Regions from separate parts of the Colwellia aquaemaris genome, predicted to be linked through region 2. Evidence: predicted binding sites of a transcription regulator. Region 2 holds the regulator's gene; each other region holds the start of a gene.

Region 1 (7,249 bases), on a different contig from region 2:
TGGTTAAGATTAGCTAGGCGTCGTGAAACTGTACTATGATTCAAGGCCAATTGCTGCGCGGCGTTTCTCAGTGTTTTACCCCGATAAACAGCGAGTATTAAGCGATAATCGTCCCAATTTTCCATTTAAATACCTAAGCCAACGAATACAGTTAACATCATCATACGGGATAACTTTGTTGGAATGAAAAACTATTTAATTGCTAAATGTTACCAAAAACAGTTTGTTATCAGTTTACTAGTTTAGTTAAGCATTGAGTTGTTAATTTATTTACAAAGTTAAAGGCGATAATCTTTATTCAATAATACGTTTAAAAGGCGGCAGTGAATTTAATAGGTCTTTACCGTAGCGTTTACTGACAACACGCTTGTCCATTAAGGTTATAATGCCGTAATCTTTTTCGTTTCTAAGCAAGCGGCCTGTGGCTTGAATTAGCTTTTTTGAAGTTTCAGGCACTGAAATTGACATAAACGGATTGCCGCCTTTTGCCGTTATATATTCAGCCTGTGCTTCCTCAACAGGGGAAGACGGCACGGAAAAAGGCAATTTGGTAATTATAACATTGGTTAAATAGTTGCCAGGTAAATCTAACCCCTCTGAAAAGCTTTGCGTACCAAATATAATGCTGACTTTTTCTTTATCGCATAGTGCTTTATGTGTTTCGATAATTTTTTGTCGTGATTGTTCGCCTTGCACTAAAATACTAAGTTTATTTTTTTCACGCAGGGCAGTAACCACTTTATCCATTTGCCAATAGGATGAAAATAATACTAATGTTGCTTTTCCACGCTTAATTAACGCTGGTAGCTTTTCAATAAGTTCATCAGTAAAGCCATCGGCACTGGGTTCATATTGCATTTTTGCTATCATTAATTGCGCATTATTTTGATAATCAAATGGTGAATCAACTTTTTGATACTGGCTGCCATCGTTAGTTTGCAAACCGGCTTGTCGACGAAAGTGATCAAAAGAGTTTAGTGCCAAAATTGTTGCCGAGCATAGAACCGCACCTTCACATTTTGACCACAACATATCTTCTAATGTGAAGCCAACTTCAATTGGTGACGCACACAATAAATAGTCATTGCGTTTACTTTCAAGTTGCTCCATCCAACGCGCCATAGGTGCACCTTTTTCACTGTCGGTTTTTGCGTACATTTGCCAGAGTGCATTGAAATTTTCTAGCCGTTGGATCATAAAGCCGGATTCAGCCAATAATGGCTCAGCTAAATACATTTGTGTGTCGCCATCTTTAACCGATTCCATCAAAAGGTTATAAAGCTTATTCAAATGGCTAAGTGATTTTTTAGAACTTTCACTTAAATCTTCTGCCCAATTTTTTAAAGACTTTGGAATTATTCCGTTTTCATAACGAAATAATGGCGTTTGATTTTTGCCGTTTTTTGCTGCCGTATCGTTGAAATAAATACTGCGATTATTGTCGATAAAAGCTAACACTTTTTGCATGTCGGCTAGAATATCTCGACAATCATCGGCTAATTTTATCGATGGTGAAATAGCACTTTGCGATTTTACTAATTTTGCAATTTTGTCACCGGTTTCTTGTAACTTTGCAAGCCAGTCAAGGGCTCCCTTGATGGTAAGGCTGGCGCTAGAGTGGTCACGCGTAACCTTGGGAAGGTGGTGAGCTTCGTCAATAATGTAAAAAGTCTCTTCAGGTGAAGGTAAAATTCTGCCGCCGCCCAGTTCTAAATCAGCAAGTAGCAAACTATGGTTAACAACGAGAACATCAGCGGCTTCCATTGTTTCTCTCGCTTTATGAAATGGACAATGTGCATGCTCAGATAAGTGCTTTAAGCAGCTGTGTTTGTCAGCTTGAATTTGTTGCCAAATTACATGATTTACGGGATCAGGCCAAGAATCAATATCGCCAGACCAAGAGTTGTCTGACAGCGCTTTATGCATGTTATTTAGCATTCTAATATCATGCGCTTGTGGTTTTTCCGCGAAAGTAAAACCCACTTGAGGGTTATCATCATTGGTTACAGCTTGAGATAATTTTTGTCGGCAAACATAGCGCTGTCGGCCTTTGGCTAAGGTGAAATTAAAATCAAGGCCGCTGTGTTTTTTTAAAAACGGTAAATCTTTATCAACTAACTGCTCTTGTAGTGCAACGGTGGCAGTTGCAATGCATACCTTTTTGTTTCTACTAAGTGCTAATGGGATTGAACCTAAGGCATACGCTAGTGACTTCCCCGTACCTGTGCCGGCTTCAATAGTGATGATTTTGCGTTGCTTGTCATATTCGCCAGCTAATGTTTTGGCAATTTCGGCAATTAAGAAGGTTTGTTGTTTGCGTGGGTTAAAATTGTTTAGGTTTTCACCTATGCTTTTATAGGAAGTTCGAATAACTTGCTTAATTTTTTCGCTTAACATTGCGGCTGTGGTTTCCTAAAAAGAATAGATGATTTACACTGCTGTATATATTAACAGTTTATTTGGATTGGTTGCACTAATTAATCCACTTGGTATTCGTCACTAAATGCAAATTTCTCCGCAAAATTTAAATGAACAGTCAAATATAGTGAATTTACAACGTGGTTTTATATTAACGCGTTCAGTGCGTGATCTAGGTAATGCAATCGAAATTACCTTGTGGTTAAAAACCCCTAAAGGCCCAGTTGAGCTTATTATTAATAATGAACGTGCAGTATTTTTTATTGAACATCAGCATGTTGATTCAGTTCAGCGTATTCTTAAAAGCCAGCAATTTAATTCTACACACATTAAGCCAGTCGCTTTAAAAACGTTTAACCAAGTGAAGGTTAATGTTGTTTATTTTTCTACCTTAAGAGAGTTTTATCAAGCAAGAGAAATTTTGAAAAAACAAGGTATTAAGTGCTATGAGGATGATTTTCGTCCTGATGATCGCTTTTTAATGGAACGTTTTATAACAGCTGATCTAGTTTTCTCTGGTCGGCAAGTGCCAATAAAAAATATCCCATTCCAACAAGCGAGATCACAGACAAATTATCAACGCTTTGAACAAGTAAAATGCAAGCGCATAGATAAAGCACTGCAAACAGATATTCAGTTAACGACGGTTTCGTTAGATATAGAATGCTCAATGTCGGGAGAGCTTTATTCTATTGGTTTGTACAGTGAAATGTGTCAATGCGTATTTATGATAGCTAATAGTGAAGAGGCTCAGCGGGAGCAAGAACAAAACACAGATGCAGATATCGAAATCATCTGGCAAGTTGATGAGCAGGCATTATTACATAGTCTATTAGTGTGGTTTAGTGAATATGATCCTGACATCATTATTGGTTGGAATGTCATTAACTTTGATTTTAACTTATTGCAAAAGCGCTACGATCTTTATGAAATTAAATTTGCGATTGGACGAGATGGCAGAGCACCGCATTGGCGTAAAAATATAGCCAGTGAACAACAATTTATTGAAATAAACGGCCGAGTTATTTTAGATGGCATAGATTTATTAAAAACTGCCACTTACAGTTTCCCAAGCTTTTCACTTGATAATGTTGCTAATACCTTGTTAGGTATAGGTAAAAAAGTAAATGATGTTGATAACCGCGTACAAGAAATTACCGATAACTTTAACCACAATAAAACTGCACTAGCACTATATAATTTGGAAGATTGCCGTTTAGTATCATTGATATTTCGCCATACCCAATTATTAGAATTTGCTATGTTACGAGCACAGCTAACGGGCTTAGCCATTGATAGAGTTGGCGGCTCAGTTGCGGCCTTTACCAACTTGTATTTACCGAAATTACATCGTAGTGGTTATGTGGCGCCAAATATGGGCGATGGCGACCAAGGCTTTGAATCACCTGGCGGCTTTGTTATGGACTCTATTCCGGGTCTTTACAACAATGTTTTGGTACTAGATTTTAAAAGCCTGTACCCCAGCATTATCAGAAGTTTTAATATCGACCCTATGGGTTTAATAGAAGGTCTGAAATCGCCCGAAACAGCTATAGAAGGCTTTGACGGCGCGTATTTTTCACGAGAGCAACATTTTTTACCGAATATTATTACCGAACTATGGAAAGAACGTGATAAAGCAAAAATAGAAAAAAACGCTGCTTTGTCGCAAGCGATAAAAATTATTATGAATTCTTTCTACGGTATTTTGGGCTCAACAGGGTGTCGTTTCTTTGATCCTCGTTTATCGGGTTCAATTACCAAGCGCAGTCACAGCCTGTTAAAAACCACGAAAACTTGGATAGAAGCAAAAGGTTATCAAGTGATTTACGGCGATACCGACTCGATATTTGTTCATATTGGTGACGAGCAAACACCGGAGTCGAGTAAAATTTTAGGCAAAACACTACAGGACTATATAAACCAGAAGTGGCAAGCGGTGTTACTGGAACAATTTAATATAGTGAGCGAGCTTGAAATAGAGTTTGAAACCCATTTTAGTAAATTTTTAATGCCAACAGTACGTGGACAAGAAGTTGGTACAAAAAAGCGCTATGCCGGCTTAGTTTTGAAAAATAACGAGCAACAACTGATATTTAAAGGATTAGAGAGTGTTCGTACTGATTGGACTGAATTGGCAAAGCAGTTTCAACGAAAGCTATACCAAATGGTATTTAATGATCAACCTGTGGCGGAGTATATTAAACAAGTTGTTGCAGAAACTTTGTCTGGATTACATGATGAAAACTTAGTTTATCGTAAACGATTACGCCGTAAACTTGAGCTGTACGTAAAAAATGTTCCGCCTCATGTTCGTGCAGCAAGACTCGCTGACGAAATTAACAAAACGCAGGGCAAACCACTGAAGTATCAAAATAAAGGCTGGATAGAGTACGTAATAACTACCAGTGGGCCACAAGCGAAAGGGTGTCAGACCGCACCGTTAGATTATCAGTTTTATATTGATCGACAATTACAAGCGGTTGCCGATGCCATATTACCGTTTATTAATACCAATTTTGATGAAATTACCAACGCGCAAATGAACTTGTTTGATTGTTAGTGGTATAAGATCAATTAAAACTATGTCATGACAAAATAATTCGTGCTTCTTTACGCCATCCGATATATAAAAGAGCTATAGATGGCTAGATAGCTAAATTTGTGCAGTATTAACGTTGGGAATTCTTGGGCTGATGAAAAAAGAAACAAAAATTATTAATGCAGGTCGTAAAAGCAAATGGACGCGTGGTGTTGTAAATCCGCCTGTAGAACGCGCGTCAACCGTGGTATTTGATTCTGTTAAAGAAATGAAACATGCAACGGCGAATAAAACTAATCAGGTATTGTTTTATGGTCGTCGCGGTACGTCAACGTCATTTGCCTTTAGTGATGCGATGACAGAGTTAGAAGGCGGTGCAGGTTGTGCTGTTTACCCGTCAGGTACTGCCGCTATTACCAATGCGATTTTAGCTTTTGTGAAAACTGGTGATCATATTTTAATGGTTGATACCGCTTATGAACCAACAAGAGATTATTGCGATAAAATTTTAGCTAAGTTAGGTATAGAAACCAGTTATTATGATCCATTAGTGGGTCGTGATATTGAATCACTCATTAAGCCTAATACCCGAGTTGTTTTTCTTGAATCGCCTGGTTCAATCACTATGGAAGTGCAAGATGTGCCAGCGATTGCAGAAGTTGCGCACCGACATAATTGTGTTGTAATGCTAGATAACACTTGGTCAGCTGGGGTGAATTTTCAACCATTTGACTATGGTGTTGATGTTTCTATTCAAGCTGCAACAAAATATATTGTTGGTCATTCGGATGTAATGTTAGGCACAGCAACCGCAAATGAAGTCCATTGGCCACAACTTAGAGAAAGCAGCTACACCATGGGGCAATGCACTTCGCCAGATGATTTATACTTGGCTATGCGCGGTATTAGAACCTTGCCGGTAAGGTTACAACAACATCAAGCAAGTGCGTTAAAAATTGCGCAATGGCTGTCTAATCGTGAAGAAGTGGAAACAGTGCTTCATCCTGCTTTTGAGTCTTGCCCTGGGCATGAAGTATTTGAACGTGATTTTACTGGCTCTAATGGTTTATTTTCATTTGTATTAAATAGAGGTAATCAAGCAGCACTAACCGCGCTTTTAGATGGTATGAAACATTTTAAAATGGGCTATTCGTGGGGCGGGTTTGAAAGTTTGATTCTTGGCATTGCTAAGGTTGGAAATTTACGCTCAGCAACACAGTGGCCTTATGAATATCCACTTATTCGTTTACATGTTGGTTTAGAAAATGTTGATGACTTAATTGCGGATTTAGAGCAAGGGTTTGAGCGTTTAAACGCAAGACTTAATTGTAGTAGCTCATAGCTATTCTGATAGTTATGCTTGATAATTTTTGCATAACCTGACAGGTAGCCAAGAGCTAAAAAGAGACATTCAATACATAGTGCGATGGACATCGCCTTCGAGGCTATTAGCGTCGCTCACTATTATGTTGCCTTTACTTATGTCATAACTAAAAAAGTCATTCAATGGTAGTTTCCGGCGCTCAGATTTTCTATTAATTGGAACGACATAAAGATATTCATTACCGTTTTCTGCATTAACGTAATAAAGGTTATTTGAATCGACCTTTACATGATAAAAATCAATTGGTAAGGATATTTGCGTATTAATAAAACTTATTTGTTTAGAAGGAGTGTTGTCATCACGGGATGAATAGCTTGCTTGGTATAAGGCGTTACTTTGTTGTTCAATAAAATAGACAAGTTCAGGTTGTTCATTGTCTTTCAAACCATACGCCCATCTTCCATCAAGTTTTAGCTTTTCATTGTTAGAGAGCTGGACTACTACCAATTCAGGGTTTCCATTAACAACCTGAGTAATAGCCACACTCTGGCTTGCAAGCCAATCCAAAGCAATGATTGGGTTTTTACTTTGATAAATTAAATGTTTTGACTTAAACGCAGTCAATGGTTTATTTGGGCTTAGTTCACTTATGGGAACTTGATAAACCTTGTTATCAACATTTAATAAAGCATGTTTATCGTTTTCAGAAATTGCAACATATTTGAGCCAATGAGAATTAGGTAAATTAGTGACTACTTTAGCCTGCTTATATTGATTGTTTGCTAAATATAATTGCATACGGCCACTTCGTTTTGAAACGAATAAATACTTATCGCTTTTGTGAAATAGTGCGGGATAAACATCAAGCACTGATGAATTATCAATAGAGTTGATGTTGTTGGACGAAATTAACCAGCGATTGTTATAGTTTTTGTTCTCTGTACTAAAGAGTATATTTTTCCCGT
Region 2 (7,249 bases):
CTTCTGAAAAAATAAACCAGCTCATACCTTGGCGGAAAGAGTTATCCATTTGATGGCTATATTTACCAGACATCGACTCAGTAATAACATTGTTAAACCAGCCAAACATCATATAAATAACCATAGCAATACCAGCGAGTAGCACCCAGCCACCACCAACACTTTCAGGGTTATTTAAGTTTGCGACATAACTACCTGCACCTACAGCAATTAAAAATAATGCCACAGCGCCAACAATTGGCCATTTACTTTGCGCTGGTACGTAATAACTCTCGTATTCTTTTGTTGTCATTGTTGTTCCCCTTAATTAAGTGCAAAGCACTTAAGAATCAACTGCGCTTGTAATATCGTACAAGGTGTAAGATAACGTTATGGTAGAAACATCATCAGGTAAGTCTGAGTCAACATAAAATTGCAAGCCCATCTCTACATCTTCACTTGCTTTTAATGGCTGATTATTAAAACAAAAACATTCTATTTTTTGAAAATAAACAGCTGCTCTACCTGGTGATACTGAAGGTACAGCTTGACCAACAATATCACTTACCGATTCATTCTTAGCGTAAAACTTAACAACCTTGCGCTCTCCAGGGTGTACCTTCACCTCGTTAATCATTGGTTCAAATTTCCAAGGAATGCCCTTGGCCGTTCGAGTCAAAAATTGCACGGTGACCGTACGTTCAGTATCAATACTGGTAGCGTTGTAACTAGCTGCCACATTTGAAGTTTTCCCATTTAACCCTGTAATATCACAAAACACGTCATATAACGGCACCATCGCAAAACCAAACCCAAACATACCAAACACAATTAGCATCAGCTTTTTTACTGTTTTTTGCACCGATGCATCTTTAGCATTTGACTGCTTTTGATCTGGCTGCATTTTTTGCGATCCGCTGTTAGTCATATTCAATCCAATTAATCAATTTTCGGTGGTTTTTCAAAAGTGTGATATGGCGCAGGGCTTGGCACTGTCCACTCTAATCCTTCTGCACCATCCCATGGTTTCGCCGGAGCTTTTTCGCCACCTTTAATACACTTAATAACAAGTACCAAGAAAATTAATTGCGAAAGTCCAAAGGCAAAGCCACCAATACTGACCCATTTGTTAAAATCAGCGAACTGCAACGCATAATCAGGAATACGGCGTGGCATGCCAGCTAATCCTAAAAAGTGCATTGGGAAAAATAGTAAGTTTACTGAAACTAACGAACACCAAAAATGCCATTTACTTAACGTATCGTTGTACATGTAGCCAGTCCATTTTGGTAGCCAGTAATAAGCACCTGCAAAAATAGAAAACAAGGCACCTGTTACCAGTACATAATGGAAATGAGCAACAACGAAATATGTGTCATGGTATTGGAAATCAACCGGCGTCATTGCCAGCATCAAGCCAGAGAAGCCACCAATGGTAAACAGAATGACGAAGGCAATTGAAAACAGCATTGGTGTTTCAAAACTAATCGCGCCACGCCACATAGTGGCTGCCCAGTTGAATACCTTCACGCCTGTAGGTACTGCAATCAACATAGTACAATACATAAAAAACAGCTCACCAAACAATGGCATACCTGTAGTAAACATATGGTGCGCCCAAACGATAAACGACAAGAATGCAATTGACGCGGTTGCATATACCATAGAACTATAACCAAACAGCTTCTTACGAGAGAACGCAGGAATAGTTGTAGATACAATACCGAATGCTGGCAAAATCATGATATAGACTTCAGGGTGACCGAAGAACCAGAAAATATGCTGGAACATTACAGGGTCACCACCACCGGCAGCATCAAAGAAACTTGTGCCAAAATAGGTATCCGTTAATACCATAGTGACAGTTCCGGCGAGCACGGGCATAACCGCAATAAGTAAGTAGGCGGTAATAAAAAAGGTCCAAACAAACAATGGCATTTTCATATATGTCATGCCAGGAGCACGCATATTCATGATAGTTACCACAATGTTAATCGCGCCCATAATTGAGGAAATCCCCATGATATGAACGGCAAAAACAAAGAACGCCGTACTACCATTACTATAGGTTGTCGATAATGGCGCGTAGAAGGTCCAACCAAAGTTAGGAGCACCACTTTCCATAAAGAAAGACGCCAATAAAATACTAAAAGCAAATGGTAAAATCCAAAAACTCCAGTTGTTCAGTCTTGGCAGTGCCATATCTGGAGCACCTACCATCATAGGTAGCATCCAGTTAGCAAGGCCGGTAAAGGCTGGCATTATGGCGCCAAACACCATAATAAGGCCATGTACTGTGGTCATTTGGTTAAAGAAATCAGGCTCAACTATCTGTAACCCTGGTTGAAAAAGCTCAGCACGAATGACAAGTGCCATTGCTCCACCGGTTAAAAACATGATAAATGAGAACCATAAATACAATGAACCAATATCTTTATGGTTGGTGGTATATAACCAGCGCTTCAGGCCAGTCATTTTATGATCATGATGTTCATCGCCATGTGAATCATGCTCTGACTGATCATTAATTACATCTGTAGTCATTATAACGCCTCCCTACTTCGCGCTAGCAGCAACATCTGCTGGCTGGACTAAATCACCGGTATTATTTCCCCAAGCATTACGCTCATAGGTTACTACTGCGGCAATTTGCGTTTTCGTTAATTGGCCGCCAAAAGCTGCCATCGATGGATTTTTCTTGCTGCCGTTTACGACCATATCAATATGTGTAGCAACATCACCTTTGACAATGGCACTATCTTTTAGCCCTGGGAATACTGGAGCCATACCTTCACCATTGGCTTGATGACAAGCAACACAGGCGCTCATATAAACTTTTTCACCCATGCTCATCAATTCATCTTGGCTGTAAACTTTAGATAAATCTTCTTCTGGAATAACCTTCGCAACTTCTTCTTTTATTTCTGCAACGGCCTCTTTTACCGTATCAGTAGCACTTTCAATTGCACCACCCACGGCGGCTTTAACATCAGCTGCTTGCACAGCATCGCCGGTATTGTTACCCCAGGCATTACGTTCATAAGTTACAACAGCAGCAATTTCTTTTAAGCTCAATTGCTTGCCATAACCTTGCATACCAGTGCCCGCTTTACCGTTATAAACAATATCAATATGTTCACTTACTGGCCCTGTTGTTGCTATAGCACTGCCTTTAAGCGCTGGAAATGCAGGTGGTAAACCTTGACCGCTGACTTGGTGACAAGCGGCACAATAAGCAGTGTAGGTTGTTTCACCTAACTGCATTAATTCATCCATAGAAACTGAGGCATTTAAAGACGCAGCTTCAGCAGCTGCCGCGTTCGCTTTCAATTGTTTTTGCTCTTCAATCCAAAGTGCATAATCTGCTTCAGATTTAACTTCAACAACAATTGGCATAAAGCCGTGGTCTTTACCACATAGCTCCGCACATTGGCCACGATACGTGCCCGGATTGTCAACTTTGGTCCATGCTTCATTAATAAAGCCAGGGTTTGCATCTTGCTTAACAGCAAATGCCGGCACCCACCATGCATGAATAACATCATCTGAGGTGATCACAAACCGAACTTTTTTATTGGTTGGGATAACTAAAGGTCGGTCAACTTCGAGTAAGTAATTTTCACCTTTTTCAGCAGAGCTGCCGTCAAGGTTTTCGTATTGCTCTCTAGGAGTCGAAAGTACTGAATAAAACTCAATATCTTGATCAAAATATTTATAATGCCACTTCCACTGTGAACCAGTAATTTGCACGGTTAAATCGGCGTCATCATTATTTTCCATTTCGATGAGCGTGTACGTTGCAGGCACTGCCATGGCGATTAGAATAACGACAGGTATTGCCGTCCAGAGAATTTCAATTTTTGTGCTTTCATGGAAGGTTGCTGGTTTAACCCCTTTTGATTTACGGTGGAATACCATAGACCAAAACATGGCACCAAATACCACAACACCAATAGCCGTACAGATGTAGAGCACCAACATATGTAAATCATATACGTCTCTACTAACGTCCGTAACACCTTTGGTCAAATTCAGCGGCATATCTGCCCAAACTGAACTAGATAACAAGCCCCCTAGCAACAGCAAACCTAGGTTACGTCTTTTCACTCGACATCTCCTTCACCCTTTAAGGCAAAAACAGCAGTTAATCTTTAATTTATTGTGATAAACCAGTGATTTTGCTCATACATTTATTATTATTTAAGCGGTGCAATTTTGAACAACCATCAATTGCGCCCTATTGTTATATTTGTACGTTTTCTAGACTAGAATTACTTAAAACTTGATCTGGGTCAATTTAAAATTTAAAAAGCATAAATAATAAAACCTAATAAATACAATAGAGTAATAACCCTAAATCGGGATTTTCGTGCATTTTTAAAGGCTTCAGAGGTATGTTTAATTTTTATTCAGCATGTGATCATCATACCGAAAATTTAATAAAAGCTCCTCACCAAAATCGTATAAAAAACAATCTACATGAGCGTTTCAGGAGTAAGAATGATAATTATTCTTAAAAAACAAACCTTAAAGAAAGGAAACAAACTTAAAGAAGGGAAAGTGCAGGTTTAAAATGTAAGCACCTTTAGAAACCTGCACAATAATAAAACAAAAGTTAACCTTGATAGTAGGAAATAAAAATAGAATTTACATCCAGTCAGCAGCGCGAATAACACCAACCGCAATACCTTCAACATTAAAATGTTGCGAGGTTAAATCAACTTCTATTGGTGAAAAATCTTCATTTTCAGCATGCAAATAAACAAGGTTACCTTCGCGTTTAAAGCGTTTAACTGTTACGTCTTCTTCGACCCGTGCAACAATCACTTGACCATTTTTTACATCGGTAGTTTGATGTACCGCCAACAAATCGCCATCCAAAATACCAATGTCTTTCATACTTTCGCCATTTACGCGTAGTAAATAATCGGCTGCTGGGTGAAATAAACTACCATCAATTTTGTAATGCTCTTCAACATGTTCTTGCGCAAGAATTGGTTCACCAGCAGCAACTCGGCCAATCAAAGGTAAACCTTCTTCTTCAGCAAACTCTTCTGCTAAACGAATACCGCGCGAAGTGCCTGGCAACATTTCTATATAGCCCTTTTTAGCAAGTGCCTTTAAGTGCTCTTCTGCGGCATTAGCCGACTTAAAGCCAAAAAATTCAGCAATTTCCGCACGTGTTGGTGGCATGCCGGTTTCAGAAATTTTTTCTCGGATCAGATCAAATATCTGTTGTTGTCTGGGTGTTAAAGGGCGCATATTTTTTCCTTAAGCAACGATTAGGCAGCCTGTATTTTTAAACAGTATCACTGTCATTGTATACAGGCTGTAAATAAACGCAAGTTATGATTTATTGTAATGTAATTACACTTTAATCAACTTTCATTTTCACTTTAATAAAAAATGGTAATTGATAATCTCCATAGTTAACGTTTAAGAACAAGTAATCAGTATGTTCAAAATCAAAGATAAAGTTATCTACTTGCAACTTCAACTGAATGCCTTCATCAGTACGTATCACCTCAGCTACGTCGAAAGTATTGCTGGTATTAGTGGTATCAAGAGACATTGCATCTACAAGACCGTGATCATCAGTAAAGGTTAAGTTTACTTGGGTTTCAACGCCCTCATGCACAACAATCTCTGCCGAAGTATCTAAAGATAAAGATGTTCTAGCGATAGCTTCAGAGAGTATTGTTACATTAGCCGTTTTAAGGACTTCAGAATTGTCGACTAATTTAGCACGGTAAATGATGCTCAGTGTTTGCTGGCCACTTACTCCTGGAGCGATAACTTCAAAGTGCTGCTTCGAATCACTAACTTTAACACCTTGAACACCCGAGGTACCCCAATACCACTCTTTAATCTGTTCATAATCTTCGGTTATCACATTAAAGTTAATGGCTTGCCCTTTCACTGCAACAAGTCGTGAAATGGTGTAATTCATTTCACTCAATGTTATATCATTTTTAATTTTTAATTCAGCGCTGACAGTTTTGCTAAGCTGCCCCATCGTGACTGTAAGTGACAATTGCCCACTCATATCAGATTCGACTCTAGGTGCCGAGATGCTTAAAGTTTTATTATTTGGTGTAAGTAAGTGCAATTCTTGATCAGACGTCCATTGCCACTGATATGAATCAATACTATGTGAACTTTCAATAGTAGGAGTAATCGATATAGTGCTATCTTCGGTTATTTCCATATTATTCGGTAGCGACACTTCCAAATTTTGTGAACTTTCAGCTGAAACATATACCTGACATTTGCTGGTAAATTGAATATTATTCTCAGTAATAGCGACAACACTAATTGGAAACTTAGTTAACTCAGTAACTATTGGCGCCGTAAACGTAGCAGACATCGTTGTAATATTATTCGTTGTAATAATTTCGGTCATAGCATCTGAAACCATTAAGGATGTTAAATCCCATTCTATAGAGTCTAACGCTACATTACTCGTTAAGCGCGCATTGAGCACAGTAGTATCACCCGATAACGTGTCAAACTGTTCTAACAGCTCAATATATACAAACGCTTCCTCATTATCATCCGCAGGTGTAATTGTCAGCTCTAGCGTTTTCTCACTACGATTATTATCACTATCCGTTGCGGATAAACTTAATAACACAACTCTTGTACTGGCAACGTCAGGTACAGTAATGGTTGGAGATAGCACACTTTTATCTGAAAAAGCTATTTCAATATCATCAGAATCCCACTCAAGAACAATATTATCTCCTTGTGGGTCTTGAACATTTGCAACAATAACAATGCTTTCACCACCTCGTACTTGCTGTGATGTTGCCATAGAAATCACCGGCGATTGACTGGTTTGCGCATTCCTTTCTAATGTCACAGTGATGGCTTTTTGACTTGTATTACCTTGGCTATCTTTTGCAGTAACAGATATAACGATAACTTGTTCAACACTAGAGGTAGGAAAAGCAACATCTACTGATGAGCCTTCTTTAGTTAAAAAGCGCACATTTTCATTGTCACTTTGCCAGCTTATCTCTACTGCATCACCATCTGGGTCAGAAACATTCACCTCAAAAGTTACAATTTCGCCACTAGAAACGATTTGCGATGTATTCGCTACGATCACCGGAGCTCGATTTACTTCAACGGGAGCACTTTTTTCACTAGAGCCGCTACATGCTCCTAAGCACATAGACAGCAAAAGGCAGATAAATAAAAAATTAATAGACATATCAATCCTTGATAATTCGTTTGATTAAAATTCATACATAATCATAAAGTCAGT
Region 3 (7,249 bases), on a different contig from region 2:
GCATCAATCGCTTCTTTATCATCGCCTTTAACTGCTTCTTCAAGTTCAGTTAATGCTGCTTCAATTTTTTCTTTGTCTTCGCTTGGTAAATCATCGCCCGCTTCCTCAATTTGCTTGCGAGTTGCGTGAACCATGCCATCAGCTTGGTTACGTGCTTGAACTAGTTCTTCAAACTTCACATCTTCATCAGCATTTGCTTCAGCATCACGTACCATTTGTTCTACTTCTTCATCTGATAAACCAGAAGAGGCTTTAATGGTAATTTTTTGCTCTTTACCTGTGTTCTTATCTTTAGCTGTTACGTGCAAGATACCATCAGCATCAATATCGAAAGTTACTTCGATTTGTGGCGTACCACGTGGAGCTGGGTCGATACCTTCAAGGTTAAATTGACCTAAAGACTTGTTCGCAGAAGCTTGCTTACGCTCACCTTGTACAACATGAACCGTTACCGCAGCTTGGTTATCATCAGCCGTTGAGAACGTTTGAGATTGCTTAGTTGGGATAGTGGTGTTTTTATCGATAACTTTCGTCATCACGCCGCCCATCGTCTCAATACCTAGTGATAATGGTGTAACGTCTAATAAAAGAACGTCAGTAACATCACCAGAAAGTACACCAGCTTGTACTGCTGCACCAGAAGCTACAGCTTCATCAGGGTTAACATCTTTACGTGGCTCTTTGCCGAAGAAATCAGTTACCGCTTTTTGAACCATTGGCATACGTGTTTGACCACCAACCAAGATTACATCGTTTACGTCGCTTACAGAAAGGTCAGCATCTTTAAGAGCAGTTTTTAACGGCTCTAATGTTGCTTTAACCATATCTTCAACTAAAGACTCTAACTTAGCACGCGTCACTTTGATGTTCATGTGCTTAGGACCAGATGCATCAGCCGTGATGTAAGGTAAGTTAACATCAGTTTGTTGTGCAGAAGAAAGTTCACATTTCGCTTTCTCAGCAGCTTCTTTCAAACGTTGCATCGCTAATGGATCCGTTGTTAAATCCATGCCTTGGTCTTTCTTGAATTCGTCTACTAGGTAGTTAATTAAACGGTTATCGAAATCTTCACCACCTAAGTGCGTGTCACCGTTTGTTGCTAGTACTTCAAATGTGTGCTCGCCTTCAACTTCATCAATTTCGATGATAGAGATATCAAATGTACCACCACCTAAATCGTATACAGCAACAACTTTGTCGCCTTGTTGCTTGTCCATGCCGTAAGCAAGTGCAGCAGCAGTTGGCTCGTTGATAATACGCTTAACATCAAGACCGGCAATACGACCAGCATCTTTAGTAGCTTGACGTTGTGAATCGTTGAAGTATGCAGGAACCGTAATTACGGCTTCAGAAACACTTTCACCTAAAAAGTCTTCTGCTGTTTTCTTCATTTTCGCAAGAACTTCAGCTGAAACTTGTGGTGGAGCAACGTTTTTATCACGTGCTGTAACCCAAGCATCACCGTTATCTGCTTTTGTAATACCAAATGGCATTATTTTAATATCGCGTTGTACTTCTTTATCTTCGAAGCGACGACCAATTAAACGTTTAATAGCAAATAAAGTGTTTTTAGGGTTAGTTACTGATTGGCGCTTAGCTGGTTGACCAACTAAAGTTTCACCTTCTTCGGTGTAAGCGATAATTGAAGGAGTTGTACGATCGCCTTCTGCGTTTTCAATTACACGAACATTGTCGCCGTCTAGTACAGCAACACAAGAGTTTGTTGTCCCTAGGTCAATACCAATAATTTTGCCCATCTTGAGGATCTCCGAATACTTATATGTTAAAAATAAAGATTAAATCTATCGATGAACAGTTAGTGGGGGCAGGAAAAACTCTTTTCAACTATTTTTCTCGAAAAAAATCAAAAAATGTTAAATTTTATTTCTACCACTCTTTATAACGTTTTAACTATTTTCATCAAGCGCAAATAAAAGGCATAAAAAAACCAGACACTTGTCTGGTTTTTGTACAATAAAAGCTAAATTTAAGCTGATGTATCTACACTTGGCTTAGCTTTTGACACCATCACCATAGCAGGACGAATTAAACGACCATTTAATTCGTAACCTTTTTGCATAACGGCAATAACGGTATTCGGCGCAACACCTTCAACTTCTTGCATCGACATTGCTTGGTGCAATTCAGGGTTAAACGGCTGGTCTTGTGGGTCTACCGCTTTAATTGCAAACTTCTCTAATGAAGCCAATAAGCCTTGGTATGTTAATTCAATGCCTTCAACAATACCTTTGTTGTTTTCATCTTCTTTATCAATGTTTTGTAAAGCACGTTCAAGGTTATCAACGGTTGTTAACATTTCACCAGCAAATTTTTCCAAAGCAAACTTACGGGCTTTTTCAACATCTTGTGCAGCACGACGACGCACATTGTCAACCTCAGCTTTCGCACGAATTACAGAATCTTTTTGATCTGCTACTGTTGCTTTGGCTGCAGCTAAAGCGAGTTCCAGCTCATTAATTTTCTCTTGCTCTTCACTGATGTTTTCAGCAGCGGCATCAAGCTGAACTTCAACTTGCTCTTCTGCTTGGTCAATAATCTCTGCTGCTAGTTCGTCTGCTGCAATTTCTTCAGCACTTTTATTTTCTGTTGACTCGTTGGCCATGAAAAACTCCAAAGTATCTTTAATTTTCAAATTTGGTAAAACACAATACCGCTAATTATGGGGGCTTGTTTTTATGATTCAAGCACAAAAGTAAATCATTTAGTAAAAAGTCAACTTTACAACGGGAGCAAATAGCGCGAAACTGCCGTTAGTCGCCTATTTTATTACGGTTTTATCGCAGCAATGAGTCAAATATATAAAACGGTGGGCTTAATTGGTAAACCTCATCACGACGGTGCCAGTTCAACCATCGAAACCTTACATCAATATTTATCAGAAAATGACTACCATGTCGTAGTTGAAAGCTCAGTAGCACCTTCAATAAATATTGAAAACCTTGCAATTGCCTCGCTAACCGAAATTGGTGAGCAGGCCGACCTAGCTATTGTGGTTGGTGGTGACGGTTACATGCTTGGCGCAGCACGAGTTTTATCATGCTACAACATTGGTGTACTTGGCGTAAACCGTGGCAATTTAGGTTTTTTAACTGACTTATCGCCAGACGATTTAATTACGCCACTTGAAGCCATTTTAAAAGGCAAATCACGAAGCGAACAACGCTTTATTATTGAAGCAGAAGTTTACCGCCACGGTAAGTTAAAAAGTTCAAACAGCGCGGTAAACGAAGCGGTACTTCATGCGGGTAAAGTTGCCAACATGATCGAGTTCGAAGTTTATATTGATGGCAGCTTTATGTTTAGCCAGCGTTCAGACGGCTTAATTGTATCCACACCAACTGGCTCGACGGCTTATTCCATGTCAGCTGGTGGCCCAATATTAACGCCTAATTTAAATGCGCTGTCGTTGGTGCCCATGTTTCCACATACCTTAACCAGTAGACCCATTGTGGTTGACGGCAACAGTGAAATAAAATTAAAACTGGCCAACGAAAACTACGAAAACTTGCAAGTTAGTTGCGACGGCCACGTTATTTTAGCCGTTATGCCCGGTGATGAAGTTATCATTAAAAAAAGCGAATTTACCTTACGATTAATTCACCCGCTTGATCATGACTATTTTAATGTACTGCGCAGCAAACTAAGCTGGGGTAATAAGCTTTATTAATTAACTTTAACTGTAGCCCTTTAAAATTAAGCTTTACAAATAAAATTGCAAACATAGCTTGAAAAAAAACCAGATACTGTATAAATTAACAGTATCTGGTTTTTTGGTTATTAATACGACATTTTAGCTTTGCCATAAATACACTGGCAAACCATAAAGTAAAATGAGGCGACTATGTTACTGCAACTTAACATTCAAAACTTTGCCATTGTGCGCTCACTCGATATTGACTGGCAACAAGGCATGACCACCATCACAGGCGAAACTGGTGCAGGTAAATCCATTGCCATTGATGCCCTTGGCCTTTGTTTAGGTGACCGAGCCATAACCAATGTTGTTCGCCCTAATTGCAAAAAAGCTGAATTAGCTGCAACCTTTGATACCAGCAACAATAAAAAAGCACAAAAATGGTTAAAAAAGCATGACATGTTGCTTGATAATGAATGTATTCTTCGCCGTGTAATTTCGGCTGAAGGCCGCTCTAAAGCTTATATTAATGGTAGCCAAGTGCCTTTGGCGCAATTAAAAGAAGTTGGTCAATTACTCATTAATATTCATGGCCAGCACGACCACCAATTAATTGTAAAAGCCAGTGAACAACGTAACATGCTTGACGCCTACGCTAGCCATCAGCACCTTTTAGACGATGTTAAATATTATTACCATCAATGGCGAGAGCTTAGCCAAGAAGCCAAACAGCTACAAGAAAGCAAATTACAGCGCGAAGCTAAGCAACAGCTATTACAGTATCAAGTGAATGAATTAAATGAATTCTCACTACAAATTGACGAATTTGAAAGTTTAGAAACCGACTATAAGCGCCAAAGTAATGGCCAGCACATTCTTAATGAAACCTTAATGGCCGTTCAACAATTATCTGAAAACGAACAATTCAACGTAGTTGACAGCTTACGCCAAAGTACTGAGCAAATAGCTTCTTTAGGCAACTTAGACCCTACATTAAAGGCGCTGGCTGAACAACTTAATGAGTCACTAATTCAAGTAGAAGATGCCAGCCAAGAAATTAAACATTATTACGAAAGCCTAGAGTTAGACCCACAAGCATACACGTTAATTGAAGAGCGCTACTCAACGGCTGTTCAGTTAGCGAAAAAGCATCAAGTTGCCCCTGAGGCACTTGCCCTGTTTCATCAGCAGCTACTGCAAGAGCTGCAAACTTTTAGCTCAGACGAAACTCGCTTAAAGCAAATTAATGACGATATTGAAGCAACCAAGCAAAAATATCACGATGCCGCACAGGCTTTATCACAATCAAGACAAAAATCAGCCGTAAAGCTGAGTAAAATGATCACCAAAAGTATGGCTGAACTTAATATGCCACACGGGCAGTTTTTTATCGATATTTGCCAAGAGCAAGACGCTAGCTTATCAATTAACGGCAATGATAAAGTCAGTTACTTGGCCAGCTTAAACCCAGGACAAGCACTAGAGGCCATGAATAAAGTTGCCTCTGGTGGTGAATTGTCTCGTATTAGCTTAGCCATGCAAGTAATATTGGCCGACAAAGTTATTACCCCAAGCTTAATATTTGACGAAGTTGACGTTGGTATTAGTGGCCCAACCGCAGCTATGGTTGGCGCTAAATTGCAACAGTTAGCCAAAAACACCCAAGTGATATGTGTTACGCATTTACCGCAAGTGGCCAGTAAAGGGCATCAACAATTATTTGTAGCTAAGCTAACTGATGGCGAGCATACCGAAACAACAGTTACGGAACTTTCTAGCGATGGTCGCGTCCAAGAAATTGCCCGTTTACTCGCCGGTGATAAAATTACCGAGAATAGTCTGGCTAACGCGCAAGAATTACTTGCCGGATAAAGCAAATATTTTTAAGCGGGCAAAATAAACGAAAAATTATTTTGTATCTGTTAGCCCGCTTCGCTATTATCCCCGTTCAAACTAAAAAGGATAAATATAATTACCATGTTGTTTCGAGTATTAGCTATTGTTATCGCCCTATCTGTTTCTGCCTGTTCAAGCTGGGTTTATCGTATTGATATCCCACAAGGTAACTACTTGGAACAAAAAGACATCGACAAACTGCAAATTGGTATGACTAAAGAACAAGTTAAGTTTGTATTAGGTAGTCCAGTTGTAGAAGACACCTTTAATAAAAACATTTGGCATTATGTTTATAGCTTTAAGTCAGGTAGAAGCGACGAATATAACACTGAAAAGAAATTTACCATTACCTTTGAAGATAACAAGGTAGTAAAAGCTGAAGGTGATTTTGAATTACCAGAAAGTTACTACGTACCTATGGTTAACTAGTCGTTATTAGAAGCTTACCTACGGGTATTTTAATGTGAAATAAGCCAGCTATATTATCGCTGGCTTTTTTGTCGCTGAAATAAAAATATCAGCTCGATTTTGCTCTTCTAGGGTCTACTCTACCGCCGGTAATTTTATCGGCACGGCCTTCTTCTTTGGCTTTTTCCGCACGACGTTTTCGCACTTCTTTCGGGTCAGCAATTAATGGCCGATAAATTTCAATGCGATCTAAGTCTTTAACAATATCTTTTAACTTGGCGGCACGGTTCCATATACCAACATTGTTAACGTTTAAGTCAATTTCAGGAAAGTCGTCAATAATGCCTGACACGGCAATAGCTTGCTCTACTGTGGTATTCGGCTCAATATTGCAGGCAATTAATTCCTGGCGTGTTGGCGTACCATAAACCACTTCAATGCTCAGTTGCTGCACGGCAACGCTTTCTTCACTCATACTATCTTCGTTCATATTAAACTCAATACACCTACCATTTGTTGAAGGCCATTTTCAATCACAATGTTAACTTGTTAGCCGTACACTTCTTTGGCTCGCTGAGTAAACGCCAGCACCATATTATTGGCCAAATTGTTAAAAACACGACCAAAGGCTAAATCGAACATTTTATTAGAAAATTCGTAATCTAAATTCAACTCAATTTTACAGGCTTCATCTGACAATGCTTTTAAATGCCAGCCGCCAACCAGTTGTTTAAACGGCCCGTCAACCAAATTCATTTTCACTTCTTGGTTACTAACTAAAGTGTTTTCAGTGGTAAACCATTTCTTTAAACCGCCCTTCGACACTAACAGTGCCGCAGTCATTGAGTTGTCATCTTGGGCAATTATTTTACTATCGCTGCAATCTGGTAAAAACTTTGGATAAGAAAGCACATCATTAATTAAATGATACATATCTTCTACACTGTGCATCACTAATGCACTACGACTAATGTTTGGCATTCACCCTCCAATTCACAAGGGCGCTATCATATCAAATGTCTTTAAAAAACGCATTAATGTCAAAAATGATAAATAAGCCGTTTAAATAGCACCAATTCTCCGTATAATAACGCGCTTGCTATCTATTTTGGCAAACATGAATGGAATTAAAATGGCAAAGAAGAAGAAATCAAAATCATCAAATAGCAATACCATTGCATTGAACAAAAAAGCTCGTCACAACTATAACTTAACCGACAAATTTGAAGCGGGTATGAGTTTACAAGGTTGGGAAATTAAGAGTATACGCAGTGGTAAAGTCAACATATC

The links. Region 2 encodes LexA, which represses DNA repair genes until DNA is damaged. Its sites were predicted from a motif close to TACTGTATNNNNATACAGTA; they were not measured.
Region 1: dinG (ATP-dependent DNA helicase DinG) is a predicted target of LexA. The motif match lies at 2,437-2,456, and genes of this name have one in related genera.
Region 3: recN (DNA repair protein RecN) is a predicted target of LexA. The motif match lies at 3,763-3,782, and genes of this name have one in related genera.

Annotation. Positions count from the first base shown of each region.
Region 1 is NZ_BAAJLV010000005.1:122,443-129,691, forward strand. Features, by position in the region: gene AC27HL_RS14800 (LysR family transcriptional regulator) at 1-125, opposite strand, end outside; gene dinG (ATP-dependent DNA helicase DinG) at 295-2,397, opposite strand; gene AC27HL_RS14810 (DNA polymerase II) at 2,504-4,981, shown strand; gene AC27HL_RS14815 (cystathionine beta-lyase) at 5,115-6,302, shown strand; gene AC27HL_RS14820 (winged helix-turn-helix domain-containing protein) at 6,372-7,249, opposite strand, start outside.
Region 2 is NZ_BAAJLV010000009.1:95,078-102,326, forward strand. Features, by position in the region: gene AC27HL_RS18090 (cytochrome c oxidase subunit 3) at 1-292, opposite strand, end outside; gene AC27HL_RS18095 (cytochrome c oxidase assembly protein) at 323-907, opposite strand; gene ctaD (cytochrome c oxidase subunit I) at 919-2,523, opposite strand; gene coxB (cytochrome c oxidase subunit II) at 2,536-4,086, opposite strand; gene lexA (transcriptional repressor LexA) at 4,627-5,241, opposite strand; gene AC27HL_RS18115 (Ig-like domain-containing protein) at 5,354-7,195, opposite strand.
Region 3 is NZ_BAAJLV010000001.1:1,134,774-1,142,022, reverse strand. Features, by position in the region: gene dnaK (molecular chaperone DnaK) at 1-1,757, opposite strand, end outside; gene grpE (nucleotide exchange factor GrpE) at 1,988-2,623, opposite strand; gene nadK (NAD(+) kinase) at 2,807-3,688, shown strand; gene recN (DNA repair protein RecN) at 3,863-5,527, shown strand; gene AC27HL_RS05070 (outer membrane protein assembly factor BamE) at 5,633-5,980, shown strand; gene AC27HL_RS05065 (RnfH family protein) at 6,069-6,449, opposite strand; gene AC27HL_RS05060 (SRPBCC family protein) at 6,509-6,940, opposite strand; gene smpB (SsrA-binding protein SmpB) at 7,092-7,249, shown strand, end outside.